Regions from separate parts of the Kluyvera georgiana genome, predicted to be linked through region 2. Evidence: riboswitches for the same ligand, from Rfam matches in the RefSeq annotation. Region 2 holds a riboswitch; each other region holds the start of a gene.

Region 1 (9,752 bases), 2.0 Mb from region 2:
CAAAGGTAATTATTTGGTTATTTTGATGTTAATCAATTAAGCAATTTAATAACATTGTTTTCTCTCTCAGCGTATGAGATGTTCAAGTTCATCACCATTTGCAAAAAAATTGAGCGCTAATCATCTCCTGTTATTTGTGGTAATTATTATTAATGCGGCAATGGAGAGTAAAATGAATAATGAAACGCTGATAATGAAGTTGCGTGAGCTGCTGGTGTTGCTGATGCAGAGCCGCTCGCTGGCCGAGAAATCCGCCGATGCGATTCGCTACTGCCGCGAACAGATGATTGAGAAGGAGTTGCCGGTCAATATTTATGGTGAATATCGGGAGATGATTGAACATCTGACCGAACTGGCGGAAGAGAATAATCATATCGCCCCGGATGACCTATTACGCAGCGGCGGCGATTTACTATTAAGCATTCTGTTATTATATGAACGCCTGGCGGGTGAGATAGCGATTAATCAATATCTGAATCAGAAAGGCGTGCATTATTTCTAGTCGAAAAAACGGGCCAGCGGTGAGGCTATCGCCGCTGGCGGATTATTAACGGTGATAGAAAATTTCACCGTCGTAAATCTTGCTGATTTTGCCGTCGGTATCACCGATCTGCACATAGTTACCGCCCATATACGTCCAGCGGGTACCGGCATCCGGCGCAGGCAGATTACGCTGCTGCCACTGCTTGATGTTGTACTCCGGCGTCAGGTACATCGCGGGAGCGTTATCGCCAATTTTGAATCGCGTGAAATCGGCGGTGAACTCTTTCAACTCATACTGCTTGATGCCGGTGGCCGGAGCCGCCCATGCCGCACCTGCCGTTGCCAACAGTACGCCCAGAAGCATCATTTTTGTTTTACGCATACTATCCCCACATTATCCTGGATATAAAATTGCAGCTCCGTATGATTCCTGATGCGCGGGCTGAATGGCAAGCGCTGCTTTCTTAAAAAGTGTAAGCAAACAGCGGTGATGCGCGTTTTGAGGATTATTCTGTGAGGAGCCAACATGTTCAGGCTGGAAGATTTATCACTGTTCGTCCGCGCGGCGGCGCTTGGCAGTTTTAGCGAAGCAGCGCGAGAGGCTGGCATCCCGCCCGCGCAGGTTAGCTCGGCCATCAAGCGTCTGGAGACGGCGCTCAATATTCGCCTTTTTGCCCGCTCGACGCGCAGCTTACGGCTGACGGTGGAAGGTGAAACCTGGCTACCGTACGCTCTGCAAATGCTGGATGCGCTGCAAAACGGGCTACAGCAAATCAATACGCCGAATGATGAAGTCAGCGGCACGCTGCAAATTGCCGTGCCGTCCGATCTCGGGCGTAATCTTCTGCTGAATGTTTTCCGTGAGTTCCGCACGCGTCACCCGGCGCTGCGGCTGCGGATTTTGTTTTCCGATCATCGCACCGATGTCTTTAAAGATCCGGTAGACGTGGCATTCCGCTACGGTGAAAACGACGATGCGTCGTTCGTCTCGCTGCCCGTCGCCCCGGAGAACCGCCGGGTGCTGGTGGCATCACCCGACTGGATTGCCCGCCACGGCGAACCGCAAACGCTCGCCGACCTTGAACGCTGCAATGCACTAACCTACGTGCTGCGCGGACGCCCCTTCGACCGCTGGCCCCTCAGTCTCGACGGGGTAGAACACAGCGTGCAGGTTTCTGGCAATATCACCAGCGATGACGCAGAGGTGATCCGCCGTCTGGCGGTAGCCGGCGAGGGGATTGCGTTTAAATCGGGGCTGGATGTCAGCGACGATCTGCGAGAGGGGCGGCTTAAGGTGCTGCTGCCGCACTATCAGGGCGACAGAGTGCCGCTGAATATGATCTGCCCGCACCGCAAACAGCTCTCTGCCGCGGTGCGGTTACTGTATGAGGCGGTGAAAGCGGAGTGTGCGGCGAAGCAGCCATAGCCGCCGTTGCGCTGGACGCCTCGTCAGATTCGCCCGCACTGCCAGCCGCTTTCTGCGCGGTGCGGGTTGTCGGTATCAGACGGTGTTCGCCGTCATTGCGCCGTCGGTTTCAGCAGTCCGCCCGTCGATTTATTATTTTCTAAATATTGATGCTGAAAAATACACATACGTATCGTGTTGCGGTATTCGCCGTTAACGAAGAATTCATGTATTAACTCGCCTTCCTGGATAAAACCAAGCTTACGATAAATATGAATAGCCTTGTCGTTCTCTTTATCCACGATAAGGTAGAGCTTATAGAGATTCAGGACGGTAAAACCGTAATCCATCGCCAGCTTAGCGGCGCGTGTCGCCAGGCCTTTGCCCTGATATTCCGGTGAGATGATAATCTGAAACTCAGCTCGTCGATGAATATGGTTTATTTCAACCAGCTCCACCAGACCGGCATTATTGCCATTATACGAAATAACAAACCGGCGTTCGCTCTGATCGTGGATGTGTTTATCGTAAAGATCGCTTAGTTCAACAAAGGCTTCATAAGGTTCTTCGAACCAATAGCGCATCACGCTCGCGTTATTATCGAGTTGGTGCACAAAGCGCAAATCTTCGCGTTCAAGGGGTCTTAGCTTAATGTCTGATTGTTCTGGCATAATATTTTCAGCCTCTTTGTAAACTGAAAATATATTATCTATTTGTGGTGGGCGTCATCAAGATTTGAAAAAAATTACAATCAATTCAGGGTGATAGTTCTGCTCTCTATCAGACGAGCGTGTCTGGCACGCTCATCTGATGAGGATTGAGAGGTTAGTGCTTCACCAGCGTCGCAAAGTAATATACCAGCGGCACCGCCAGCACCCACAGTCCGATGGGAATCTCGCGCCATTTACCGGCAATCGCTTTGATCACGATATAAAACAGCAGGCCACCGGCAATCCCGGTACCGAAGCTGTTGGCAATCAGCGTGATCATCACCATCATCAGCACCGGCAGACCGTCGGTGAAGTTCGCCAGATCGACCTTGCGCAGGCCGCTGAACATATTCAGGCCAATCAGAATCAGTGCCGGCGCGGTGGCTTCTTTCGGGATCATCAGCGCCACCGGGGTGAACAGCAGCATCAGCAGGAACATTACCGCCGCGGCCAGCGCCGTCAGGCCGGTTTTGCCTCCGGCTTCTGCGGCGGCTGATGATTCAATCAGCGCGGTGGCCGCCGGGATCCCCAGCCATGGCCCGACCGCGGCGGCAATCGAGTCGACCATAAACGGACGATTGATATGCGGCATATTGCCCTCTTCATCCAGCAGCCCGGCTTCACCGCCGACCGCCAGGGTGGTGCCCATGGTGGAGAAGAACTCGGAAGCGAAGAAGACAAACAGGAACGGCAGGAAGGCGATATTGAGCGCCCCCAGCATATCAATCTGTCCTAGCACGGGCGTCAGTGAATGCGGCACATCGATAAAGTGGTTTGGCAAACGGGTGACGCCTGCCGGAATACCCACCAGCGTGGCAAATAAAATGGCCCACAGAATGGCGCCTGGAATACGGCGCGCCTGCAGAGCGATGGCCAGAAATAGCCCGAACAGTGCGACCAGCGCGCCAGGGGCCAGGAAATCGCCCAACATTAACGCGTTCGTTTTGGCGTTCGCCAGTACCAATCCCGCATTGCGGAACCCCAGCACCGCGACAAACAGGCCAATAGAGGCGGTTAATCCGAGTTTTATCGACTGCGGTACCGAGCGGGTGACGACTTCGCGCAGGCCGAATTTGGTCAGCAGGAAAAAGAGGATCCCCGACCAGCAGGCAATACCTAAACCAATCGGCCAGCCGATGTTTTCACTGCCCGCGAGCGTCACGCCCACCAGCACCGACCCGCCAATACCTGGGCCGACGATAAACGGCAGGTTGGCATAGAACGCCATCAGCAGCGTGCCGCCGACGAACACCAGAATGGTCCCCGTGGTGGCCGCGCCTTTATCCATTCCACCTACCGCCAGCAGGCCTGGAATGACCACTAAAAGATAGGCGGCGGCCAGAAAGCCGGTGATGCCCGCCAGACATTCGGTACGCAGCGAACTGCCGCGCGAGTGAAGCGCAAAGCGCCGTTCCAACCAGCTCCCGGAGGCGGTAGAGTTAAGGGTGTTATCGGCCATGATGTGGCGCTCCCATGATTATTGTTGTGCTGTGTGTTGTGATGAAATAACCGGGTCGACAATCTGTCGCGTCGTGCCGTCGGTCAGCCCTAAATCGGTTAAATGTGGCCCGGCGTTACAAGCAAGACAGGTGCCTTCAATCGCCTTAAAGACCCGATACGGCGGCTCCCAGTCGGCAACCTTCGCGCTGAGATCGCGCAGACTGCGGAATTCCGCGGCCAGCTCGTCGGCGGGTTTGTCAGAGAGCATCCCGGCAATTGGCATCGCCACGTGGGCCAGAATGCCGCCGTTTTGCGCCAGCGCCATGCCGCCGCCCGACTCGAGCAGCTGATTGGCCGCCAGAGCCATATCTTCGGGGTGACGGCCCAGCACCACCAGGTTGTGCGAATCGTGCGAGTAGCTGGTAGCAATCGCGCCGCGCAGCTCTCCCCAGCCTTCCAGCAGAGCAATCTGCGGCGTGGCGCCATGGCGGCCATGGCGGTGCTTAACCCAAATCAGGCTAAATCCGGCGGGAATCTGCACCTGGCCGTCACGGATCTCGACGTCCACTTCTCCCCATTGGGTAAAGCGCGCGCCGCGGATGTGGCGTAGCCGCGCGACGCCGTGTTGGATGCGGCCAACCCGCAGCGCGAAGTCATCGGCGCTGAGCGGATCCAGGTGCAGCGTATTGCGCGGCGGCGTCACGCCGGAGGCCGGGGGAATCGGTGCCAGCAGCTTGCCGTCGCGGGCGATTTGTTTACCGGCGACGTAGACCGCGCGGGCGGAGAGTTTATCCAGCGAATCAAAGACCACCAGATCCGCGCGGCGACCGGCGGCAATCAGCCCCAGATCGTTTCGCTGCAGACGAATGGCGGCATTCAGCGTGGCGAAACGCAGAACGTCGGTGGCTGCCAGTCCGTGTTCAATCAGCACATTGAGCAGGGCGATGATACCGCCTTTTTCCAGCAGCATATCCGGCGGCACGTCATCGGTGCAGACGGTAATCTGCGAAGAGAGGTGCGGCAGCGTTTGCAATGCTTTGACAATATCCGGCAGCAGGTAAGGGTGGGACCCCCGAATTTCGAGCGTCAGCCCGGCGCGCAGCTTTTCCAGCGCATCGTCGGCGGAGGTCAGTTCATGGTCTGACGTGACGCCTGCGGCCAGATAGGCCTGTAGATCGGCGCCGCTCAGCCCACGAGCATGGCCTTCAATCAGTTTGCCGCTGTCCAGCCCCGCCTGCACAATCTCCTGCATGCGGCAGCTGCCGTGCAGCACCCCGTGCATATCCATCACCTCCGCCACGCCGCGCACTTCCGGCCAGCCGAGCATGGTGTTCATTTCCGCGCCGGCGAATTCCGCGCCCGACATTTCCAGACCCGGCGTCGACGGGACGCTGGACGGCGCGGCAACCATTACCTGCAATGGCAGATGACGGCTCGCTTCCACGGCGTAGCGCACGCCCGCCACGCCCAGCACGTTAGCAAGCTCGTGGGGATCCCAGAAGACGGCGGTAGTTCCCTGCGCCAGCACTATTTCAGCATAGCGTTCCGGCGGCAGATGTGAGCTTTCGAGATGGACATGGGTGTCCATCAGCCCGGGAGAGAGAAATTCGCCGGGCAGGGAGTGGCGTTCAAGGGCGTCGCTGCGGCTACCGCGCGGGTGGACGCTGGCAATCATGTCGCCGACGATACCCACGTCGGCTTCACGAATTTCACCGGTCGCCATATCGACGATGTAAGCATCGGTGAGCAGCAGGTCGAACGGAACTTCACCACGAGCGGCCTGAACGGCGCGGCGGCGGTTTTCAGCATTGCTGGACATAACATCTCCGGCACAGGGATAATGTGCGCTACTTTAGGGGCAGAGCAAACGGTTGCCCAGCTGAAAAAACTAATCACCTGATAACTTCGGCTTATTCTGCGTGATCGTCACGAGTGAAGCACAACATGACCGAACCCTGGCAGCGATTGCCCGCGCTCTCGCTTAAACAACTGCAGTATTTTGTCACGCTGGCCCAACTGCGTCACTTTACGGACACCGCGAATCGTTTGGCCATTAGCCAACCGGCGCTCAGCAGCGCCCTGCGACAGACGGAAGCGGTGCTTGGCGGCAAGCTGGTGAATCGTACCGCTTCAGCGGTGACGTTAACCGAGCTGGGGGCGGCGATACTTCCCCATGCCCAACGGGTGCTGAGCGTTGCGCAGATGGCATTTCAGGATATGCAGCAAATTGTCGAGGCGGGCGGCGATGGAACGGTGCGCATTGGCCTTGTGCCGTCCGTCAGTTCGCTGCTGTTTCCGCTGCTGCCGAACGCGCTGGCGCAGGCGTTTCCACGGCTGCGGGTTGAGTTCCACGATCGCACCAACGATGCCCTGGTTGGTGACCTGCAAAGCGGGCAAATTGATTTTGGCATCGGCGCTATCGACAGCTCGCTGCCGGCTGATTTGCAGCTCTTCCCGCTACGTGAAGATCCTCTGGTGGCGGTTTTGCATAGGGATGACCCGCTTGCCGGGCAGCCACATTTACCGTGGAAACTGCTGGCCGGGCGCGATATTGCGGTATTCTCAAAGGGTAACGTGCAGCGCCTGGTCGGGGCATTGGTTGAAAGCCAGCGGCTGACGTTGAATACGCGTTATCAGGTGGACTATATCGAAACGCTGTACGGGCTGGTGCGCTCGCAGCTGGCGGTGGCGATTTTGCCGCAGCTCTACACCACTCACCTTGAAGATCCAACGCTGCGGGTCGCGCAGCTTCAGCAACCTGCGCTGACGCGTACGGTGGCGTTAATGCGCGGGCCGCAGACGCTACCGCCGCTAATTGAATCCTGCTTTACGCTGCTGCTCAAAGCGCTGCGCGGGAGCGCCGCCGAGTAGTATACGAGTAGCATAATAGAAGAAGGGAGGCGTTTGCCTCCCTGTATCCATCGTTATTGTTTGACGGTCAGCATGCCGTTTTCGCGGCCATGCGTCTTATTCCACGATGCGCCTTCAATGCCGTCTGCATTCATGCTGACGGAAATAATATATCCCGCTCCGCGAATTTCATAAAAATTGGCGTTAATACGCTTCACAACGGCTTTTTTGCCATTAACTGTCGCCGAGAAGAAACCGTTCGACAGCGTTGCTTTTAGCACATTAGAAGAGAGCGTCGCTTCACGCATGGGATCGGCAACGTGCGCCGCCTGAGCGTGTTGTTCCGCGTCGCGAGTGCGAGTCGCGTTGGCTGCGTTGGCATACGCCGCGGTCATGGCGGCGTTGTTGATACCCTGCTGTCTATTTTGCTCAGATAAATAGCATGTATCTTTAGAAATACCCTGCGCTTCACATTCAGCCATCCGCTGTGCCGGGCTTGAACAGCCCGCCAAAATAGCTGAGCCGGTCATTACAGCTAACAGTATCAATTTTGCTTTCATCATTAACCTTGCTTTTTATAAAGTTCAGAACGCAACCTGAATATATGTGTAACGTTCCTGGTATCATTATTGGGACGTTAATAATAAATTATTATCAGGTTGTGAATGTTATGAGTGATAACAGTCGCTCTCTATTACTGATATTGCGTTGCTACACACTACGACACCAAATGCTCCCGTTGCTACCAGCGCAAGGGAAACAATAGCGTAAGCAATAATAAGTTTTCTCATTGACTATCAATCACTAAGGCAAGTAAAAGCTTGCCGCTTTCTTTGTAACGCGAAGCAACTATCCAGTAAGTTGACTATATTAATATTGATTAAGATCATGTTTTTTGTTGATAGATTCAGGCGGTGAATGGAGTTGAGTTTAAATGTTATTTATTAATAAATTCATATTGTTAGCGATGCTCATCCTACCATTTGCCGATAAGGATTATTCCTATAGAAAATAGTTTTCATGATCTGAAGTTGAGGCGAGTCTGATGATTTTCTTTGTTTTTTTATTATTCCGTTCGTCGCGAGTTTAATTATGGTTATCTGATATTTTGTTTCGTATGAAAGAAAGTTATGACTGTCTTTTTTTATACGCCGCACGCGTGTTAATTAAAGTTTAACGATTATTAGATATAACCTTTCTCTTTGTGTTGTTATTTGTCGCGCGGGAAGAGGCTTGCTTAAGCGAGAAACTTCCCTTACGCTTGCAAAAAAGCGGCCACGCCGCTAAACGACTCGGGGTGCCCTTCCTGGTGAAGGCTGAGAAATACCCGTACCACCTGATCTGGATAATGCCAGCGTAGGGAAGTCAGAGACCGCCTGGTCATTGCTTCTTCGCGTTATGGCAGGAGCAAACCATGTACGTTGATCTGCTAAACCCCGCGCAATCCGCGCGCACCGCCCAACTTCTCCATCAGCACGCCCCTCTTGTTCACTGTATGACTAACGATGTCGTGCAGACTTTTACCGCTAACGTCTTGTTGGCCCTTGGCGCCTCGCCCGCGATGGTGATTGATGCCGGGGAAGCCGCGCAGTTTTCCGCCCTAGCCAGTGCGGTATTGATAAACGTCGGTACCTTAACCCAGCCGCGTGCGCAGGCGATGCGTGCGGCGGTGGAAAGCGCGAATGCGGCGAATGTGCCCTGGACGCTCGATCCGGTTGCCGTTGGCGCACTGACGTTGCGCAGTGAATTCTGCCGCGGCTTACTGCAATTACACCCGGCGGCGATTCGCGGTAATGCCTCTGAAATTCTGGCGCTGGCGGGCGAAAGCCGCGGCGGGCGCGGAGTTGATACCACCGATACGGCGGCGACAGCGCTGCCGGCAGCACAGAAGCTGGCGCGAGAAAGCGGCGCGATTGTGGCGGTGACCGGCGAGGTGGATTACATCACCGATGGTCAGCAAACGCTGGCGGTACAGGGCGGAGATCCGCTGATGACGCGGGTGGTTGGCACCGGCTGCGCGCTGTCGGCGGTGGTGGCGGCCAGCTGCGCGCTGCCGGGCAGCCGTCTGGAAAATGTGGCGGGCGCCTGCGCGCTGATGAAATTCGCCGGGCAGCAGGCCGCCGAGGGGCGAGGGCCGGGGAGCTTTGTCCCAGCCTTCCTCGATGCGCTGTATGCGATGCAGGCGGAGGTGGCGGCATGAAGCGCATTAACGCCTTGACCATCGCCGGTACCGACCCTAGCGGCGGCGCGGGCGTTCAGGCCGACCTGAAAACCTTCTCCGCGCTGGGTGCCTACGGTTGTTCGGTGATGACCGCGCTGGTGGCGCAAAACACCCGCGGGGTGCAATCGGTCTATCGCATTGAACCCGATTTTGTCGCCGCGCAGCTGGACTCGGTTTTCAGCGACGTGCGCATTGATACCACCAAAATCGGCATGCTGGCCGAGACCGATATTGTTGAAGCCGTGGCCGAACGGCTGGCGCGTTATCGTATCCAGAACGTGGTGCTCGACACGGTGATGCTGGCGAAAAGCGGCGATCCGCTGCTGTCCGCATCGGCGGTGGCGACGCTGCGTCAGCGTCTGCTGCCGCAGGTGTCATTGATTACGCCAAACCTGCCGGAAGCGGCAGCGCTGCTCGATGCGCCGCATGCTCGCGGTGAACGCGAAATGCTTGAACAGGGTCGGGCGCTGCGTGCGCTGGGCTGTGAGGCGGTGCTGATGAAAGGCGGCCACCTTGACGACGCCGAAAGTCCGGACTGGCTGTTTACCGCCGACGGTGAAATGCGTTTTACCGCGCCGCGCGTAGTGACCAAAAACACCCATGGCACCGGCTGCACGCTGTCGGCGGCGCTGGCGGCGTTACG
Region 2 (9,752 bases):
GCATCACAGCCGGTTTCCGCCATCGCTTCCAGCCACTGCCCGCCGCCTTTGGTGAACAACGTTACCGGTACGCGACGGCCATCGTTTTCACGCAGCAGGCCATCGACGATTTTATGCATGTAGTACAACGAGAACTGCTGATAGTCGCGCCCGGTCAGCACGCCGCCCCAGGTGTCGAAAATCATCACCGACTGCGCGCCCGCTTTAATCTGCGCGTTCAGGTACAGCGTGACGCTCTGTGCCAGCTTGTCGAGCAGCAGATGCAGCGCTTTAGGGTCGGCATACATCATCTTTTTAATCACGGTGAAGGCTTTGCTGCTGCCCCCTTCGACCATGTAGGTTGCCAGCGTCCACGGGCTGCCGGAGAAACCGATCAGCGGCACTTCTCCCTTCAGCTCACGGCGGATGGTGCGCACCGCGTTCATCACGTAGCCCAGTTCACCTTCCGGATCCGGAATCGGCAGTTTTTCAACGTCGGCTTTGGTCTTAATTGGCGAGGTAAAACGCGGGCCTTCCCCGGCTTCGAAGTACAGCCCCAGGCCCATCGCATCAGGAATAGTCAGGATATCCGAGAACAAGATCGCCGCATCGAGCGGATAGCGGCGCAGCGGCTGCAGCGTCACCTCACAGGCCAGATCGGCGTTTTTGCACAGCGACATAAAATCACCCGCCTGGGCGCGGGTCGCTTTGTACTCCGGTAAATAACGGCCCGCCTGGCGCATCATCCATACCGGGGTAACGTCTACGGGCTGGCGCAGCAGAGCACGCAGGTAACGATCGTTCTTCAGTTCGCTCATGTTTACATTCCTTTAGCGTTGATGCGCCTATTGTAACATGTCAGTCGTAATCAGCCCGACACATTGCCACAGTATCTTCGATCAGGCGACGGGCGACGGTGCCCGGCGGTGGCAGAAGCGGCAGATCGTCATAGCGATACCAGTTAGCGTTAAGCAGCTCTTTCGGATCGATAACGATGTCGCCGCTATCGTACTCCGCCATAAACGCTGTCATCAGCGACTGTGGGAACGGCCACGGCTGCGAGGTAATGTAGCGCAGGTTCTTCACCTTAATGCCGCTCTCTTCCATCACTTCACGCGCCACCGCCTGCTCTAAGGTTTCGCCCACCTCGACAAAACCGGCCAACACGGTATGCACGCCGTTGCGATGGCGAACGTGTTGGGCAAGAAGAATGGAGTCGTCGCGGCGAATGGCCACGATAATGCACGGTGCAATCTGCGGGTAGTAGCGTTCACGGCAATGGCTACACAGCATCGCCCATTCGGTTTTGCTCGGGTGCATGGTGTGCCCGCAGTAGCCGCAGAACTTATGCGAGCGATAAAACTCGGCCAGCTGCACGCCGCGCCCCGCCAGTTGGAACAACCCCACATCCTGGTCGATAACCTGCCGCACTGAGCCCATGTCATGACGGCGCTGCTGCTGAACCAGCCACACCGGAGAGCCTTCCCACTCGCCTATCTGGAGTGCGCGCTGCCCCACAAGATCGAAATTTAGCGCTTCGCCATATGGTAATTCGCCAGCAGGCAACCATAATTTTTGTTCGTGGCTGACGATCCACCAGCCGCGATCCGATTTTTCAATAATACGATCCATATCTCTTGCGCTACCTTTGCTTCACAGGCATGTTGTTAACATTATTATTACATAATGACGTGAGCAGATTTTAATCTTATCGATGCGGGGTCAACCTATGTTAAACCAGTTAGAAAGTCTAAAAGAGCGAATTCATGGACACCACAGACTGGTCGACCGTTGGCTGAATATTCGTAAGCACCTGCTCGTGGCTTACTACAATCTGGTTGGCCTTAAGCCTGGCAAAGAATCGTTTATGCGTCTCAACGAGAAGGCGCTTGATGACTTTTGTCAGCGGCTGGTCGACTACCTTTCTGCCGGTCATTTCAGTATTTATGAACGTATTATCCATAAAATGGAAGGCAACAGCCCGCTTTTAAACGCCAGCAAAATCTGGCCGCTGCTGGACGCCAATACCCAACAAATTATGGACTACTACGACTCTGCGCTAGAGAACGCTATCGACCAGGATAACGTGTATGCGTTTCAGCAGGCGCTGTCCGATATCGGTGAAGCGCTGGAAGCCCGTTTTCTATTAGAGGATCAGCTCATCATGCTGACCTTCGAGGCCCTCGGCCAGGATGAAATAAAACGTCCGGCTTGAGATTTGCCGCATTAACGCGTAGTTTACATTCATTACCTCTAAGATAGAGGTTACTTCTTGTCGGAGTGCCTGGTGCGCAAGCACGGGCTGAGACCGTTAATTCGGGATCCGCGGAACCTGATCAGGTTAAGACCTGCGAAGGGAACAAGAGTAATTCAGCTTTATGCTGCTGCCTTTACGGGCGGCGCACATCCATTACTCCATCCGTCGTCTGACAAGCCACGTCCTTACTTTTTTGGAATGAGCTATGTCTGCCACTACTAAACCATCACGCCGCGAACAGCGCGCCCAGGCCCAACACTTTATCGATACCCTGGAAGGTACCGCCTTTCCTGAGTCCAGACGCATCTATATCACCGGTTCGCAGCCGGATATCCGCATCCCGATGCGCGAAATTCAGCTCAGCCCAACGCTGATTGGCGGCAGTAAAGATAACCCGCAGTTTGAGGCGAACGAAGCCGTACCGGTGTACGACACCTCCGGCCCGTATGGCGATCCTGAGGTGGCGATTAACGTCCAGCAGGGTCTGGCGAAACTGCGCCAGCCGTGGATTGACGCACGCAATGATAGCGAAGAATTAGACGACCGTAGCTCGGCTTATACCAAAGAACGTCTGGCCGACGATGGTCTGGACGATCTGCGTTTTACCGGCCTGCTGACGCCGAAACGCGCCAAAGCAGGCAAGCGCGTCACCCAGTTGCATTACGCCCGCCAGGGGATCGTCACTCCCGAAATGGAGTTTATCGCCATCCGTGAAAATATGGGCCGCGAGCGCATTCGCAGTGAAGTGCTGCGCCACCAGCATCCGGGGATGAGCTTCGGCGCACGCCTGCCGGAAAACATCACCCCGGAATTCGTGCGTGATGAAGTGGCTGCCGGCCGCGCGATTATCCCCGCCAACATCAACCACCCGGAATCGGAGCCGATGATCATTGGCCGCAACTTCCTGGTCAAAGTGAATGCCAACATCGGTAACTCGGCGGTCACCTCCTCCATCGAAGAAGAGGTGGAAAAACTGGTCTGGTCGACCCGCTGGGGCGCGGACACGGTAATGGACCTCTCCACTGGCCGCTATATTCATGAAACCCGCGAGTGGATCCTGCGTAACAGCCCGGTACCGATCGGCACCGTACCGATCTATCAGGCGCTGGAGAAGGTCAACGGGATCGCCGAAGATCTCACCTGGGAAGCGTTCCGCGACACGCTACTGGAGCAAGCCGAACAAGGCGTCGACTACTTCACCATCCATGCGGGCGTATTGCTGCGCTACGTGCCAATGACCGCCAAACGCCTGACCGGTATTGTCTCGCGCGGCGGTTCAATTATGGCGAAATGGTGTCTCTCCCATCACAAAGAGAACTTCCTGTTCGAACATTTCCGCGAGATTTGCGAAATCTGCGCCGCCTACGACGTTTCCCTGTCGCTGGGCGACGGCCTGCGTCCCGGCTCCATCCAGGACGCCAACGACGAAGCGCAGTTCTCCGAGCTGCATACGCTGGGCGAGCTGACCAAAATCGCCTGGGAATACGACGTGCAGGTGATGATTGAAGGCCCGGGCCACGTGCCGATGCATATGATTCAGCGCAACATGACCGAAGAGCTGGAGAGCTGCCACGAAGCGCCGTTCTACACCTTAGGGCCGTTGACGACCGATATCGCGCCGGGCTATGACCACTTCACCTCCGGCATAGGCGCCGCAATGATCGGCTGGTTCGGCTGTGCGATGCTGTGTTACGTGACGCCGAAAGAGCACCTCGGCCTGCCGAACAAAGAAGATGTGAAGCAGGGGCTGATCACCTACAAAATCGCCGCCCACGCCGCGGATTTAGCCAAAGGACATCCGGGCGCGCAGATCCGCGATAACGCCATGTCGAAAGCGCGCTTTGAATTCCGCTGGGAAGATCAGTTTAACCTCGCGCTCGACCCGTTCACCGCCCGCGCTTATCACGATGAAACCCTGCCACAAGAATCCGGCAAGGTCGCCCACTTCTGTTCCATGTGCGGGCCGAAATTCTGCTCGATGAAAATCAGCCAGGAAGTGCGTGATTACGCCGCCGCGCAAACCATTGAAGTGGGGATGGCGGATATGTCGGAAAACTTCCGCGCCAAAGGCGGCGAAATTTATCTCAAACGGGAGGAAGCCTGATGTATCAGCCTGATTTCCCAACCGTGCCGTTCCGCCTCGGTCTTTACCCGGTGGTAGACAGCGTTGAATGGATTGAACGTCTGCTGGAGGCGGGCGTGCGCACCATTCAGTTGCGTATCAAAGAGAAACGCGATGAAGAGGTGGAAGCCGACGTTATCGCCGCCATCGCACTGGGGCGTCGTTATGATGCCCGCCTGTTTATTAACGACTACTGGCGGCTGGCGATTAAGCACAACGCCTACGGCGTGCATCTGGGCCAGGAAGACCTCGAAACCACCGACCTGCAGGCCATTCAGGCGGCGGGCTTACGCCTGGGTGTATCCACTCACGATGATATGGAGATTAACGTCGCACTCGCCGCTAAGCCTTCTTATATCGCGCTCGGCCACGTCTTCCCGACGCAAACCAAGCAGATGCCTTCCGCCCCGCAGGGGCTGGCGCAGTTGGCCAGTCATATTGAACGACTGGCGGATTACCCGACCGTCGCGATCGGCGGCATCAGCCTTGAACGCGCCCCGTCGGTGCTGGCGACTGGCGTCGGCAGTATTGCCGTGGTCAGCGCTATTACTCAGGCCGCCGACTGGCGCGCCGCTACCGCGCAGTTACTGGATATTGCGGGAGTTGGCGATGAATGACCGCGATTTTATGCGCTACAGCCGGCAAATCCTGCTCGGCGATATCGCCATTGAAGGCCAGCAAAAGCTGCTCGCGAGTCATGTGCTGATCGTGGGTTTAGGCGGGTTAGGTTCACCTGCCGCGCTGTATCTGGCGGGAGCAGGCATCGGCAAACTGACGCTGGTAGACGACGACGACATTCATCTGAGCAATTTGCAGCGCCAGATTCTATTTACCACTGATGATATCGCACGTTCAAAATCTCAGGTTGCCCGGCAGCGCCTGACACGGCTCAACCCGGATATCGAACTGGTATCACTCCAGCAGCGACTTAAAGGCGATGCGCTCCGGCATACGGTCGCGCGGGCCGATGTAGTGCTCGACTGTACCGATAACATGGCCACGCGCCAGGAAATCAACGCCGCCTGCGTAGCGCTCAATATCCCACTCATCACCGCCAGCGCTGTCGGCTTTGGCGGTCAGTTGATGGTGCTCACGCCGCCGTGGGAACAAGGCTGTTACCGCTGCCTGTGGCCGGATGATGTAGAGCCGGAACGCAACTGCCGCACCGCTGGCGTGCTCGGCCCGGTGGTTGGCGTGATGGGTACCTTGCAGGCGCTGGAGGCGATTAAATTACTTAGCGGTATTGAGACGCCGGGCGGGGAGCTACGTCTGTTTGACGGCAAAACCAGCCAGTGGCGCAGCCTCGCGCTGCGTCGCGCCAACGGCTGTCCGGTATGCGGAGGGCAGCATGCAAATTCAATTCAATGATGAGCCGATGCAGTGCGCCGCAGGGCAAACCGTCAGCGGGCTGCTTATCCAGCTCAACCAGCTCAAACCGGGCGCGGCGTTGGCGCTCAATCAGCAGATCCTGCCGCGCGAGCAGTGGGAACAGCAAATCGTGCAGGAAGGCGACCAGATCCTGCTTTTTCAGGTTATTGCAGGGGGTTGAGATGTTACGTATTGCCGACAAAACGTTTGATTCACATCTGTTCACCGGTACCGGGAAGTTTGCCTCTTCGCAGCTGATGGTCGAGGCGATTCGCGCTTCCGGCAGCCAGTTGGTGACGCTGGCGATGAAGCGCGTGGACCTGCGCCAGCACAACGATGCGATTCTGGCACCGCTAATTGAAGCGGGCGTCACGCTGCTACCCAATACCTCCGGGGCGAAAACCGCCGAAGAGGCGATCTTCGCCGCCCAACTGGCGCGTGAAGCGCTGGGCACCCACTGGCTGAAATTAGAAATCCACCCGGACGCCCGTTGGCTGCTGCCGGATCCAATCGAAACGCTAAAAGCCGCCGAGGCGCTGGTGAAGCAGGGGTTTGTCGTGCTGCCCTACTGCGGCGCGGATCCGGTTTTGTGCAAGCGGCTGGAAGAGGTCGGCTGCGCGGCGGTGATGCCGCTCGGCGCGCCTATCGGCTCTAACCAGGGGCTGGAAACCAAAGCCATGCTGGAGATCATTATCCAGCAGGCCACCGTGCCGGTGGTGGTCGACGCCGGGATCGGCGTGCCCAGCCACGCGGCGCAGGCGCTGGAAATGGGCGCTGATGCGGTGCTGGTCAACACGGCGATTGCCGTGGCGGACGATCCGGTGATGATGGCAACCGCCTTTCGTCTGGCGGTGGAAGCCGGATTACTGGCGCGGCAGGCTGTGCCAGGAAGCAAAAGTTCGCAGGCCAGCGCCACCAGCCCGCTCACCGGCTTTCTGGAGGCGTTAGCATGAAAACCTTCACCGACCGCTGGCGGCAACTGGAGTGGGACGACATTCGCCTGCGCATCAACGGTAAAACCGCCGCTGACGTGGAACGCGCGCTTAACGCTCCACAGCTAAGTCGTGACGACCTGATGGCACTGCTCTCCCCCGCCGCCGCCGATTACCTTGAACCGCTGGCGCAACGGGCGCAAAAGCTGACTCGCCAGCGCTTCGGCAACACCGTCAGTTTTTACGTGCCGCTTTATCTCTCAAACCTCTGCGCTAATGACTGTACCTACTGCGGTTTTTCTATGAGCAACCGCATCAAACGTAAGACGCTGGACGAGGCAGAAATCGCCCGCGAGTGCGCCGCCATCCGCGAGTTGGGTTTTGAACACCTGCTGCTCGTCACCGGCGAACATCAGAGCAAAGTGGGCATGGACTACTTTCGCCGCCATCTCCCGGCCATTCGCCAGCAGTTCGCCTCGTTACAGATGGAAGTGCAGCCGCTGGCGACCGGGGAGTATGCCGAACTGAAAACGCTGGGGCTGGATGGCGTAATGGTTTATCAGGAGACCTATCACGAAGGGATGTATGCCCAGCATCATCTGAAGGGGAAAAAGCAGGACTTCTTCTGGCGCCTTGACACCCCGGATAGGCTCGGCCAGGCCGGAATTGATAAAATCGGTCTCGGCGCGCTGATTGGCTTATCCGATAGCTGGCGGGTTGACTGTTTTATGGTCGCTGAGCATCTGCTGTGGCTCCAGCAGCGTTACTGGAAAAGCCGCTACGCCATCTCCTTCCCTCGCCTGCGGCCCTGTGCAGGCGGCATTGAACCGGCATCGTTGATGGATGAACGTCAGTTGGTGCAGACCATCTGTGCTTTCCGCCTGTTCTCGCCGGATACCGAGCTGTCGCTGTCGACGCGTGAGTCGCCGTGGTTCCGCGACCGCGTGGTTCCGCTGGCGATCAATAACGTCAGCGCCTTCTCCAAAACGCAGCCCGGCGGCTACGCCGATAATCACCCTGAGCTTGAGCAGTTTTCGCCGCACGATGGCAGGACGCCTGAGGAAGTGGCCAGCGCGCTCGCCGCTCGCGGGCTTCAGCCGGTATGGAAAGATTGGGATAGCTGGTTGGGGCGTGGCGCCCAGCGCTAAAAATCGTCTACACTTATTCACGGCGGCGCGAATTGACGTCGCCCTGCTCTTAATTTTGACGAAAGAATATTTCATAAAAACCGGCTGGTACTAGCAATTTAATCTATAGATGTAGATTAAATACTCATATTTAATTCAATACCGTATAATTATTGAGTCATAAATATGTGTGTGATATTGCCGTACCAGTCTTCGCTGGTTTTCTGCAATTTTCCCCAGGAATGGAAACCATGATGAGTTCTCACAGCAGAAGGCTGTCATTTACCACACCAATCTTTATTAGCTTTGCCGGCATTATTCTGTGCTTTGTCATCATTGCCACACTGGTTACGATTATTCAACGTAACGATATCATTCGTGATTATCATAGTATTAACCGCAATTTCACCCATAACCTCGCGGTCAATTACACCGAATCTATCCTGCACGAAAATGATTATATTCTGGGACGTGCTGCAACCTATTTGGCTCGCAACGATGAGCTAAACAGAATTGTGAATATTGACCCGGAACAGGGGCTGCAATCCATGATGCAGCTGCTGTCGATGATGCCGACAGTCTCGTCGCTGTCCGTCGCCGATGCCGAGGGCCACTATCTGCGAGCGCCGCAGGCGGTCGCGCGCCAGGACTCCCCCACGTTCAATGCTACCTCCCGCCCCTGGTTTGTGCACCAGGGGGATGCGGGTGTCTTTAGTCGCTACACTCAGCCCTATGTCGATTTCTTTACCCAACAGCAGACCGTGACGCTGGCAAAACCGGTTATCTCTACCGACGGAAAATTGAAGGGCACGCTGGCGTTCCACTTTGATTTAGCCGCCATGAGCCATACCCTGCGCCAGATGAGGCCGCCGGTACAGGGCGAATTCTTCGTGGTCAACCGCCAGGGCCAGGCGTTGCTGCATCCGGACAGCGGCAAGCTCTTCCAGGCGGTCGTTTCTGAGCAACTGCTTAGCGCTATGACGGCCGGTGAAGGAGAAGTGTTCGATAAGGCTCACCGGACCTGGTATTACTACTATTCGTTCACCAACCCCGACTGGTTCGTGATTTATAAGGTTTCAGGCCATACGCTCAGCCTACTTGCCCAGCATGAGAGCATCATCATTATGTGGGGCTTCGCGCTGGCAGGCCTGATTATCATCACCTTCGGCCTGTATTTACGTCACGCTTCCCGCGGCATTCTGATGAATATCATCAACGCGATTAAGACGGGCGATACCAACCGCGCCCCGGGTCTTGAAGTGATGCTACATAAAGCCATAGAAACCAACAAAGAACGCGAGCAGGCCTACGTTCGCCAGGCGACCGTCGATTCACTCACCGGCTGTAAGAACCGTTGGGCTTTTGATACCGACATCACTGCGCTAATGAACGAACGTCAGTCATTTGCGCTAGCGCTGGTTGATATCGATAACTTTAAATCGATCAACGATACCTGGGGCCACCTCAGCGGTGATATCGTGCTGCGCAGCGTGGCTCGTGAAGGGATTGCCATTTTACAGGCACATGGTCTGTCGCTTTACCGCTACGGCGGCGAGGAGTTCGCGGTGATTTTCACTGCCGAGCATATCGCCGAGTCTGCCGCATTACTCGAATTGTGGCGGATAAACGTCGCCAACCGTACGTGGCGTGAAGAAGGCCTGCATGTCACCTTCAGCGCCGGGCTTGGCGAATGGCATATGGAAACGCTGGATCATCTGGTCTCCAGCGTCGATGAAGCACTCTATCGTGCCAAACGACAGGGCAAAAACCGTATCGAGCGCACCTCAGAAGCCTGACGCTTTCCTCCTGTTATAGAAAACCCGCTTTGCGGGTTTTTTTATACCGTCATCGCATGAAGATGTAACCGGTTTCAGTTTTTTGAGACGATCTTTGTGATGGCTTACACACAATCGTCGCAAACCGGTTGTTGATCGTTTCAGCTCGCGATAAACATGAGTCATCACGGG
Region 3 (9,752 bases), 560 kb from region 2:
CCGCTCAGGTCGAACAGGTTTTTCATTAAAAACTCCTTTTTTGATAACTGTTACGCGTAACTGTATACGCGTAACAGTAGAAAAAAGAAGATCCAGGAAGAGGAAAATGATCGTTATGTGATCAGGTATACATTTACGTGCAAGATGGAAAGAAAGGAGCAGCGCTGGCCAGGCACGTAGCCCAGCCAAGCGCGTGACGTAAGAAAAGCCTCAGCGCGTGTTACACGTCCTTCACCCGCGCGGTCATCGCCAGTGTTACCACCGAAATCCCCGCAATCACCCAGTACACCGAGAAGTGGCCAAAGCTCTGCGCCAGCGCCCCCTGTACAATCCCCGCGAGGATCACCCCGGTCGAGATGCTGTTGGTGAACAGCGTGGTCGCCGCCCCGGCGCGACCCGGCATCAGGTCCTGGAACCACAGCATGCCAATCCCGGCGACAATGCCGATAAACACAGCGTTAAACAGCTGTAATATCAGCAGCGCGGTATGGCTGTGGAAGAAGATAAGCCCAACGTAGAACAGCACCCCAGCGGCTACCGCAGTGACCATCATCCGACGCTTACCGAAGTGCTTCACGTAGTAGCCTGCAACGATCATCGCCGGAATCTCCAGACCGGCGGCAGTGCCCATCAGGATCCCCGCGAGGCTATCCGGCAGGCCGAGATCGCTACTGATCCACAGCGGCATATCAATGATATACATGGTGTTACAGGTCCACATCAGCGTAGAAGCGATAAACAGCATGCGTACGTTACTGTCTTTCCAGCCGCTAATCTGATTCTGCACCACATCAGCAGGTTGCTCGACTCGCGCCACCGAGGGTAGCGTGAGCGCGATCAGCGTCAGGCTCAGGATAAAGATCCCCGCCGCGATGGCGAACATGGTGGTAAAGCCGTAGTTCAGCGCCAGCATAAACGCCAGCGGCGGGCCAATCACCCACGCCAGCGACAGCTGGGCACGCATCACCGAGCTGAACATCACCACCTCGCGCGCCGAGCTGTCGGCGTACTCACGGGCCAGCGCAAACAGCTGCGGCATCGCGGCGTTGGCAATGGACGCCAGCATCACGCCGCAGGTAATCAGCGTCAGGTAGTGGCGGTTGAAGGCAAAAAGCAGAGCGTTACCTACCGCCATCAGGCAGCAAAACATAATCAGCTTGCGTCGGTCGCCCCGGCTGTCGGATCGCCTGGCCAGCGCCAGGCTGACCGCAATCCCGGCGATCGCGTTAACGGTGTAAAACAGGCCGACCCAGAACGGCTGGACGCCCACTTCACGGCTGAGAAACAGGCTCAGCGTCGGCGCCTGTAGCGCTCCCGCTACGCCCATCATAAATGCCACCAGCATAAAAGCGGCGTACACACCGTTGAGACGTCGTCCCATCGTCATTAACCAGAGCATGTGAAATCCTTTAAGCACGCGAAAGAATAAAAAAAAGCCAGCAGATAATACCTGCTGGCAAATACTCAGTCACACATGATTAGGCGAATTAATACTCAGAGGTCGGGTTCGTAACTTCCCACTGCATCAGATAGTTCAGCACTTCAAGCCGCTGTGCCGTTGCCTGACGGGCCAGCCAGGAAACGTTTTTGGTCGCAGAGAAATAACGCCGGTAGAACTGATACATGGTGACCTCCTCGTTTCTCCTTCGCTTCATCGAAATCCATTATTGGCCTAATATAGGGATTAATAAATTGCTGAGTTTTTATCAGGAGTTCCCCTTTTATGCCTTCAGGTCGCTTACAGCAGCAGTTCATCCGTTTATGGCAGTGCTGCGAGGGAAAATCGCAGGAGACGACGCTTAACGATCTGGCGGCACTGCTGAGCTGTTCACGCCGCCATATGCGGACATTACTCAACACCATGGAGGCACGCGGCTGGCTAACCTGGGAGGCGGAGGCCGGGCGCGGCAAGCGTTCCAGACTCACGTTCCTCTATACCGGGCTGGCGCTGCAGCAGCAACGCGCTGAGGATCTGCTGGAGCAAGATCGCATCGATCAGCTGGTACAGCTGGTCGGCGATAAAGCGGCGGTACGCCAGATGCTGGTGTCGCATCTGGGGCGCAGCTTCCGTCAGGGTCGCCACATTCTGCGGGTGCTTTACTATCGCCCGATGCACAATCTGCTGCCCGGCACCGCGCTTCGCCGCTCGGAAACCCACATCGCCCGGCAGATTTTCAACGCCTTAACGCGGGTAAATGAGGCAAATGGGGAACTGGAAGCCGATATTGCTCACCATTGGCAGGAAATTTCCCCCTTACACTGGCGTTTTTATTTGCGTCCCGGCATCCACTTCCATCATGGGCGCGAACTGGAGATGGAAGACGTTATTGCCTCACTGGAGCGCAGCATGACGCTGCCGCTGTTCTCCAACATCGCGCAGATCCACTCTCCCACCGCCTGGGTGCTGGACGTGCATCTGGCCGAGCCTGACCGCTGGCTGCCGTGGCTACTGAGCCAGGTATCGGCGATGATCCTGCCGCGTGAATGGCAAACGCTGCCCAATTTCTCGCGTATGCCGGTGGGTACAGGGCCTTACTCCGTCGCGCGCAACAACCTTAACCAGCTGAAGATCCTTGCCTTTGAAGACTATTTCGGTTTCCGGGCGCTGATCGACGAGGTTAACGTGTGGGTGCTACCAGAAATCAGCGAAGCGCCAAACGGCGGCCTGACGCTCGAAGGCTCTACCGAAAGTGAAAAAGCCGTCGAAAGTCGGCTGGAAGAAGGCTGCTATTACCTGCTGTTCGATGCGCGTAGCACATTGGGCCGCAATCCAACGGTACGCCAGTGGCTGAGCCATCTGTTTCATCCCAACAATCTGCTCTACCGCGCGGGCGAGCAGCATCAGAGCCACTGGTTTCCCGCCTACGGCCTGCTGCCGCGCTGGCACCATGCGCGCAGCCGCGCCTGCGACAAACCGGCCGGGCTGGAGTCTATCACCCTCACCTACTATCGGGATCACGCCGAGCACCGGACCATCGGCCAGATTATGGAAACGCTGCTGGCGGAGCATCAGGTCAAGCTCAACATTCAGGAAGTGGACTATGACGAATGGCATCGCGGCGAGGTGGTCAGCGATATCTGGCTCAACAGCGCCAATTTCACGCTGCCGCTCGATTTCTCACTGTTTGCCTATCTGTATGAAGTGCCGATGATTCGCCATTGTATCCCCATTGACTGGGAGCAGGACGCGCGGCGCTGGCGCGCGGGCAACCTGCCGCAGGCCGACTGGTGCCAGCAGTTGCTCGCGAATCAATCGGTGGTGCCGCTGATTCACCACTGGCTGATGCTCCAGGGGCAGCGCAGTATGCGCGGCGTACGGATGAATACGCTGGGCTGGTTTGACTTTAAATCCGCCTGGTTTGCGCCGCCGGAACCGTAGGGCTTTTGATTTATTCACGTAATCATTACAATGTGCCGTTCTCAACGGGGTGCTGTGCGTTATGCGCGGCTGAGAGAGACCCGTCGAACCTGATCCGGATAATCCCGGCGAAGGGATTTGAGGCTAACTCAAAATCCTTTGCCACCCATTTACTGAGGTGCAAAGTGCTCAAGAAATTACTCCCCCTGCTGGTGCTGGTTGCCGCGCCCGCGTTCGCGAAACCCGTGCTGACGGTCTATACCTACGACTCCTTTGCTGCCGACTGGGGCCCTGGCCCGGCGGTGAAAAAAGCGTTTGAAGCCGACTGCGACTGCGAGCTGAAATTCGTGGCGCTGGAAGACGGCGTCTCGCTGCTCAACCGTCTGCGCATGGAAGGAAAAAATAGCAAAGCGGACGTGGTGCTGGGGCTGGATAACAACCTCTTGCAGGCCGCAACCGACACTAAACTGTTTGCTAAAAGCAACGTTCCGGCCAGCGCCGTCAGCGTGCCGGGCGGCTGGAGCAACGACACCTTCGTGCCGTTCGACTACGGCTACTTCGCTTTCGTCTACGATAAAAACAAGCTGAAAAACCCGCCGAAGAGCCTGAAAGAGCTGGTTGAGAGCGACCAGAAATGGCGCGTCATCTACCAGGATCCTCGCACCAGCACACCGGGCTTAGGTCTGCTGCTGTGGATGCAGAAAGTGTACGGCGATAAAGCGCCGGAAGCCTGGCAGAAACTGGCAGCGAAGACCGTCACCGTCACCAAAGGCTGGAGCGAAGCCTACGGCCTGTTCCTGAAAGGGGAAGGCGACCTGGTGCTAAGCTATACCACCTCGCCGGCCTACCACATCATTGAAGAGAAAAAAGACAACTACGCCGCGGCGCCGTTTGCCGAAGGCCACTATCTGCAAGTCGAAGTGGCGGCAAAAACCGCGGCCAGCAAGCAGCAAAAACTGGCGGACAAATTCCTGCAATTTATGGTCTCTCCGGCGTTCCAGAACGCCATCCCGACCGGCAACTGGATGTATCCGGTCACTCAGGTTGCGCTGCCGGAAGGCTTTAACAGCCTGGTGAAACCGCAGACCTCGCTTGAGTTCACGCCGCAGCAGGTCGCCAGCGAACGTCAGAACTGGATTAATACATGGCTCCGCGCCGCCAGCCGCTAATTCCGGGTTGGCTCTACCCAGGGCTCACGGCCACCGCACTAATGGTGGCCGTCGCTCTGGCGGCTTTTCTGGCGCTGTGGCTCAACGCCCCCGAAACGTCGTGGTCAACGCTGCTCGGCGATAGCTACCTGTGGCACGTGGTGCGCTTCTCCTTCTGGCAGGCGTTTCTCTCCGCGCTGCTGTCGGTGCTACCCGCCATTTTCCTGGCCCGCGCGATGTACCGACGCCGTTTCCCCGGTCGCCAGCTACTGCTGCGCCTGTGCGCGATGACTCTCATTCTGCCGGTACTGGTCGCCGTATTCGGCATTCTCACCGTCTACGGTCGTCAGGGATGGCTGGCGCAGATGTACGCCTGGCTCGGCTGGCAGTGGAATTTTTCCCCCTACGGCCTGCAGGGCATTCTGCTGGCGCACGTCTTTTTCAACATGCCGATGGCCACCCGCCTGCTGCTGCAGGCGCTGGAGCAAATTCCCGGCGAGCAGCGCCAGCTCGCGGCACAGCTCGGGATGCGCGGCTATCCGTTCTTCCGCTACGTGGAATGGCCCTGGATGCGGCGACAGATTCTGCCCATCGCCACGCTGATTTTTATGCTCTGCTTTGCCAGCTTCGCCACCGTGCTGTCGCTGGGCGGCGGGCCTTCTGCCACCACGATTGAGCTGGCAATTTACCAGGCGCTGAATTTTGACTACGATCCGGCGCGCGCGGCCATGCTGGCGCTGATTCAGATGACCTGCTGCCTGGCGCTGGTGCTGCTTAGCCAGCGTATGAGCCGGGCCATTGCGGTGGGCAATAGCCAAATTCAAGGCTGGCGTGACCCTGAAGATCGCTGGCACAGCCGTATCGCCGACGGGGTACTTATCTTCCTGACCCTGCTGTTAATGCTGCCGCCGCTGCTGGCGGTAGTGGTGGATGGCATTCACCCGTCGATGCTTTCCGTCTTTAGCCAGCCGATTTTATGGCAGGCGCTGGGCACGTCGCTGCGTATCGCCCTCGCCGCCGGTCTGCTTTGCGTGGCGCTGACCATGATGCTGCTGTGGAGCAGCCGCGAGCTGCGGGCGCGTAATCAGCCGCTCGCCGGGCAGGCCATGGAACTCAGCGGGATGCTGATCCTCGCCATGCCGGGGATCGTGCTGGCTACCGGCTTCTTCCTGCTGCTTAACAATACCATCGGCCTGCCCGACTCCGCCGACGGTATTGTGATTTTCACCAACGCGCTGATGGCGGTACCCTACGCGCTGAAAGTACTGGAAACACCGATGCGCGATATCACCGCACGCTACAGCATTCTGTGCGAGTCGCTTGGGCTTGGCGGGTTTAATCGCCTGCGGGTGATTGAATTACGCGCGCTCAAAAGACCGCTGGCCCAGGCGCTGGCGTTTGCCTGCGTGTTGTCGATCGGTGATTTCGGCGTGGTGGCGCTGTTCGGCAACGAGAATTTCCGCACGCTGCCGTTTTATCTCTACCAGCAGATTGGCGCCTACCGCAGCCAGGATGGGGCGGTGACCGCGCTGATTCTGCTGCTGCTCTGCTTCCTGCTCTTTACCGTGATTGAAAAGTTACCCGGACGCCATGCTAAAACTGAATGATGTGACCTGGCTGTATCAGCACCTGCCGATGCGCTTTAGCGCCACGATTGCGCAGGGCGAGAAAATCGCGGTGCTCGGCCCAAGCGGCGCGGGGAAATCGACGCTGCTCAATCTGATCGCTGGATTTCTGACGCCCGCCAGCGGCACCATCATGCTGGAAGGCCGCGTCCATACGCATACGCCGCCGTCCCAGCGCCCGGTGTCGATGCTGTTTCAGGAAAATAATCTCTTCAGCCACCTGACGGTGCGCCAGAATATCAGCCTGGGGATGAGCCCGCGGCTGAAGCTCACCGCCGACCAGCAGCGTCGGTTACAGGTTATTGCCGGGCAGATGGGAATTGAATCAATGCTGGAGCGGCTCCCCGGCGAACTCTCCGGCGGCCAGCGTCAGCGCGCCGCGCTGGCCCGCTGCCTGGTGCGCCAGCAGCCCATTCTGCTGCTGGACGAACCCTTTTCCGCGCTCGACCCTGCTCTGCGTCAGGAGATGCTGCAATTAGTCGATGACGTGTGTGAGCGCCAGAGCCTGACGTTGCTGATGGTGTCGCACAGCATTGAAGACGCGGCGCGAATCGCGGCGCGGGCAATGGTAGTGGCGGAAGGGCGTATCGCCTGGGATGGTAAGACCGAAGCGCTGCTGAGCGGTAAGACCAGCGCTTCGGCACTGTTAGGTATCGCTGAGTGAGGGATTGCCGGATGGCGGCTGCGCCTTATCCGGCATACAAATGGGTACGCGCGTAGGCCGGATAAGGCGTAGCCGCCATCCGGCAGGTTACAGCCCCACCACCTTACGCAAAATCTCGATATACACCGGCATCAGCGGGTGACGAATCACGCTGACCAGCGCCATCACGCCAACACCCAGAATCAGCGGTGCCAGAATCAGTAAACGCTGACGCGTCAGCACGTTGCTGAGACGGTCATGATTCTCTTTCGCGCTGCGCCACAGCCGCCAGCACAGCCATGCGCCCAGCCACAGCAGCAGCGCCGCCGCCAGCAACAGCCACTTAAAGCTGGCGCTATTTTCATCGGCAGGAATATCAATCGCCGCCCCGGCGAGGATCCCCGGCAGGAAATAGAGCGGCGGCCACAGCAGACAGCCAATGATATTCGGGGGAATAAACCGGGCAATCGGCAGATCGAGCATGCCCGCGACCATGGGCACCACCGGCCGTGTGGGCCCAATGAAGCGGCCGACCAGAATGGTAAACATGCTGTGCTGATGTAGCGCATATTCGGTTTTATCGAGCAGCGCTTTGTTCTTCTTCATAAACGACCAGCGGTGTAGCGGCTTCTTAAAGCGCCAGCCCAGCCAGAAGGAGATCCAATCGCCCAACAGGCAGCCCGCAATCCCCGCCAGCCACGCCTGCCAGAAGTTCACCTCGCCGCTGCCGATAAGCGCGCCCAGGCCGGCCATCATCACGGTGCCCGGCAGAATCAGCCCCACTAACGCCAGTGATTCCAGAAACGCCACCAGCGCTACCGCTATCAGCGAGTAAGTTGTGGACTGCGTAATAAAGTGTTCCAGCAATGCTTGCATAGTGTGTCCGGTTTGAAAACGAAGCAGGGATTCTCCAGAGCCCCCTCTGCATCGTCAAGCCATCAATTGTCTAAATAGTTTACTGGCAAAGACAAAAGCCGACACACAGCATTTCCTTTTCTTTACTTTTTATTCACAGCCAGCGCGGAATTCGCTGGGGCTGGCGCCGGTACATTTTTTAAATACCCGGGAGAAATAAAGCTGGTCTTCAAAGCCGACATTGCGTCCAACGCTGGCAATCGGCATGCGCGTTGTGCTCAGCAGCAGCTTGGCCTGGCTAATGCGCTGATCTTCTCGCCAGCTCAGCACGCTAACGCCCAACTGCTGCCGGAAAAGATGCGACAGCCTTGATGGCGACAGGCAGACGTGCTGCGCCACGCTGGCAATATCAAACTGGCTATCGGCAAGGTGATCGCTGATGTACTGGCAGGCATCGCGCACGCGGTTATCCATCGGCGGATGCAGCGATTCGTTGATCGCCTCCATCCGCCGCAGCAGAAGTTGCTCAAGCAGGTTGATCGCCAGCAGTTCGGAATAGCGCCCTACACCCTGCCCGGCCTCGATAATTTTGCCGAACAGCTCGGAGATTTCGCTCTGGTGCGCTTCATCCGGGCGATAAAAACCGGTCTGTGCCACGATGGCGGGCCAGTTTAACCACTCGTGCCAGTAGGCGCGCGGACGGAAATAGACCCACTGGTGATACCACTCGCTGGCGTCTGGGTGGCGGCCATAGTGGTGAATTTCGCCCGGCGGGAACAGCAGCATATCGCCCTGGCGGCAGACAAACTGCTTACCCTGATTTTCAATCACCCCTTCTCCGCGCACCGTCAGATTCAGAATGAATCCCTTCATCCCCAGCGGCCGGTCGATAAAAAAGTCCAGGTAGCCACCGGCTTCAATCGGCGTTAGCCCCGCCACCAGGTGGGCGTTAAAGGAATAACCAGGCAGCAGGGGATCGTTTTGCATTTCAGCCATTTCTGCACGCTCTCACTGATATCTAAAGAAACCAATTATCCATATTCGGCTTTTAATCGGTACGGCAGCCGCGCTCAATGAATAACAGAACCGGTGCTGCTGTCAACCCTGTTATTTCAAGGCACTTAGAGAATAAACCCGGAAGATAAACCGGCTAACAACCACAACTGAAGTGTCTATAAAGACGACAGAAAAGTCCACATTGATTATTTGCACGGCGTCACACTTTGAGAGGATACAGCAAGATCATCCATAAGATTAGCGGTTCCAGCCTGACGTTTTTTTGCGGGGATATCTACTGTTTCACTATCACGTATTCTTTGAGATGGAGTAACACGATGGCAATCGCAATTGGCCTCGATTTTGGCAGTGACTCGGTCCGCGCCCTGGCAGTAGATTGCGCGACGGGGGAAGAAATCGCGACCAGCGTTGAGTGGTATCCGCGCTGGCAGGAAGGGCGTTTCTGCGACGCGCCGAACAACCGTTTTCGCCACCACCCACGCGACTATATTGAATCCATGGAAGCTGCCCTGAAGGGCGTGCTGGCCGAACTTTCCAGCGCACAGCGCGCGGATGTCGTCGGCATCGGCGTCGACAGCACCGGTTCCACCCCGGCGCCGATTGACGCCGACGGCAACGTGCTGGCGCTGAAAGAGGAGTTCGCCGACAACCCGAACGCCATGTTCGTGCTGTGGAAAGATCACACCGCAGTAGAAGAAGCAGAGGCCATCACCCGCCTGTGCCACCAGCCGGGCAAAGAAGATTACTCTCGCTATATTGGCGGTATTTACTCCAGCGAATGGTTCTGGGCCAAGATTCTCCACGTGACCCGCGAAGACCGTGCCGTAGCGCAAGCCGCAGCGTCGTGGATTGAACTGTGCGACTGGGTTCCGGCGCTGCTTTCCGGTACCACCCGCCCGCAGGATATCCGCCGCGGTCGCTGTAGCGCCGGGCATAAATCCCTGTGGCACGAAAGCTGGGGCGGCCTGCCGCCGGCGTCGTTCTTCGACGAACTGGATCCCATTATCAACCAGCATCTGCCCTGCCCGCTGTTTAACGAAACCTGGACCGCCGACGTGCCGGTCGGCACGCTTACCGCCGAATGGGCGGAGCGCCTGGGGCTTTCT

The links. A riboswitch is a leader RNA that binds a small molecule or an ion and turns the genes downstream of it on or off. The one in region 2 is predicted to bind thiamine pyrophosphate.
Region 1: it holds a riboswitch for thiamine pyrophosphate, as region 2 does, so the genes downstream of both, thiM (hydroxyethylthiazole kinase) here and thiC (phosphomethylpyrimidine synthase ThiC) in region 2, are expected to answer to the same signal.
Region 3: it holds a riboswitch for thiamine pyrophosphate, as region 2 does, so the genes downstream of both, thiB (thiamine ABC transporter substrate binding subunit) here and thiC (phosphomethylpyrimidine synthase ThiC) in region 2, are expected to answer to the same signal.

The regions. Positions count from the first base shown of each region.
Region 1 is NZ_CP158865.1:1,736,881-1,746,632, forward strand. Features, by position in the region: gene ABTW00_RS08230 (hypothetical protein) at 173-502, shown strand; gene ABTW00_RS08235 (RcnB family protein) at 548-865, opposite strand; gene ABTW00_RS08240 (LysR family transcriptional regulator) at 1,010-1,909, shown strand; gene speG (spermidine N1-acetyltransferase) at 2,002-2,559, opposite strand; gene ABTW00_RS08250 (NCS2 family permease) at 2,714-4,057, opposite strand; gene ABTW00_RS08255 (adenine deaminase) at 4,076-5,857, opposite strand; gene ABTW00_RS08260 (LysR family transcriptional regulator) at 5,983-6,909, shown strand; gene ABTW00_RS08265 (hypothetical protein) at 6,963-7,451, opposite strand; TPP riboswitch at 8,172-8,268, shown strand; gene thiM (hydroxyethylthiazole kinase) at 8,303-9,088, shown strand; gene thiD (bifunctional hydroxymethylpyrimidine kinase/phosphomethylpyrimidine kinase) at 9,085-9,752, shown strand, end outside.
Region 2 is NZ_CP158865.1:4,667,594-4,677,345, forward strand. Features, by position in the region: gene hemE (uroporphyrinogen decarboxylase) at 1-797, opposite strand, end outside; gene nudC (NAD(+) diphosphatase) at 838-1,611, opposite strand; gene ABTW00_RS22090 (Rsd/AlgQ family anti-sigma factor) at 1,709-2,194, shown strand; TPP riboswitch at 2,246-2,355, shown strand; gene thiC (phosphomethylpyrimidine synthase ThiC) at 2,442-4,340, shown strand; gene thiE (thiamine phosphate synthase) at 4,340-4,975, shown strand; gene ABTW00_RS22105 (HesA/MoeB/ThiF family protein) at 4,968-5,726, shown strand; gene thiS (sulfur carrier protein ThiS) at 5,707-5,907, shown strand; gene thiG (thiazole synthase) at 5,909-6,679, shown strand; gene thiH (2-iminoacetate synthase ThiH) at 6,676-7,806, shown strand; gene ABTW00_RS22125 (sensor domain-containing diguanylate cyclase) at 8,040-9,581, shown strand.
Region 3 is NZ_CP158865.1:4,107,757-4,117,508, forward strand. Features, by position in the region: gene idnO (gluconate 5-dehydrogenase) at 1-26, opposite strand, end outside; gene ABTW00_RS19540 (sugar efflux transporter) at 221-1,399, opposite strand; gene sgrT (glucose uptake inhibitor SgrT) at 1,488-1,625, opposite strand; gene sgrR (HTH-type transcriptional regulator SgrR) at 1,724-3,379, shown strand; TPP riboswitch at 3,415-3,513, shown strand; gene thiB (thiamine ABC transporter substrate binding subunit) at 3,544-4,527, shown strand; gene thiP (thiamine/thiamine pyrophosphate ABC transporter permease ThiP) at 4,503-6,113, shown strand; gene thiQ (thiamine ABC transporter ATP-binding protein ThiQ) at 6,097-6,795, shown strand; gene ABTW00_RS19570 (DedA family protein) at 6,883-7,650, opposite strand; gene araC (arabinose operon transcriptional regulator AraC) at 7,780-8,625, opposite strand; gene araB (ribulokinase) at 8,964-9,752, shown strand, end outside.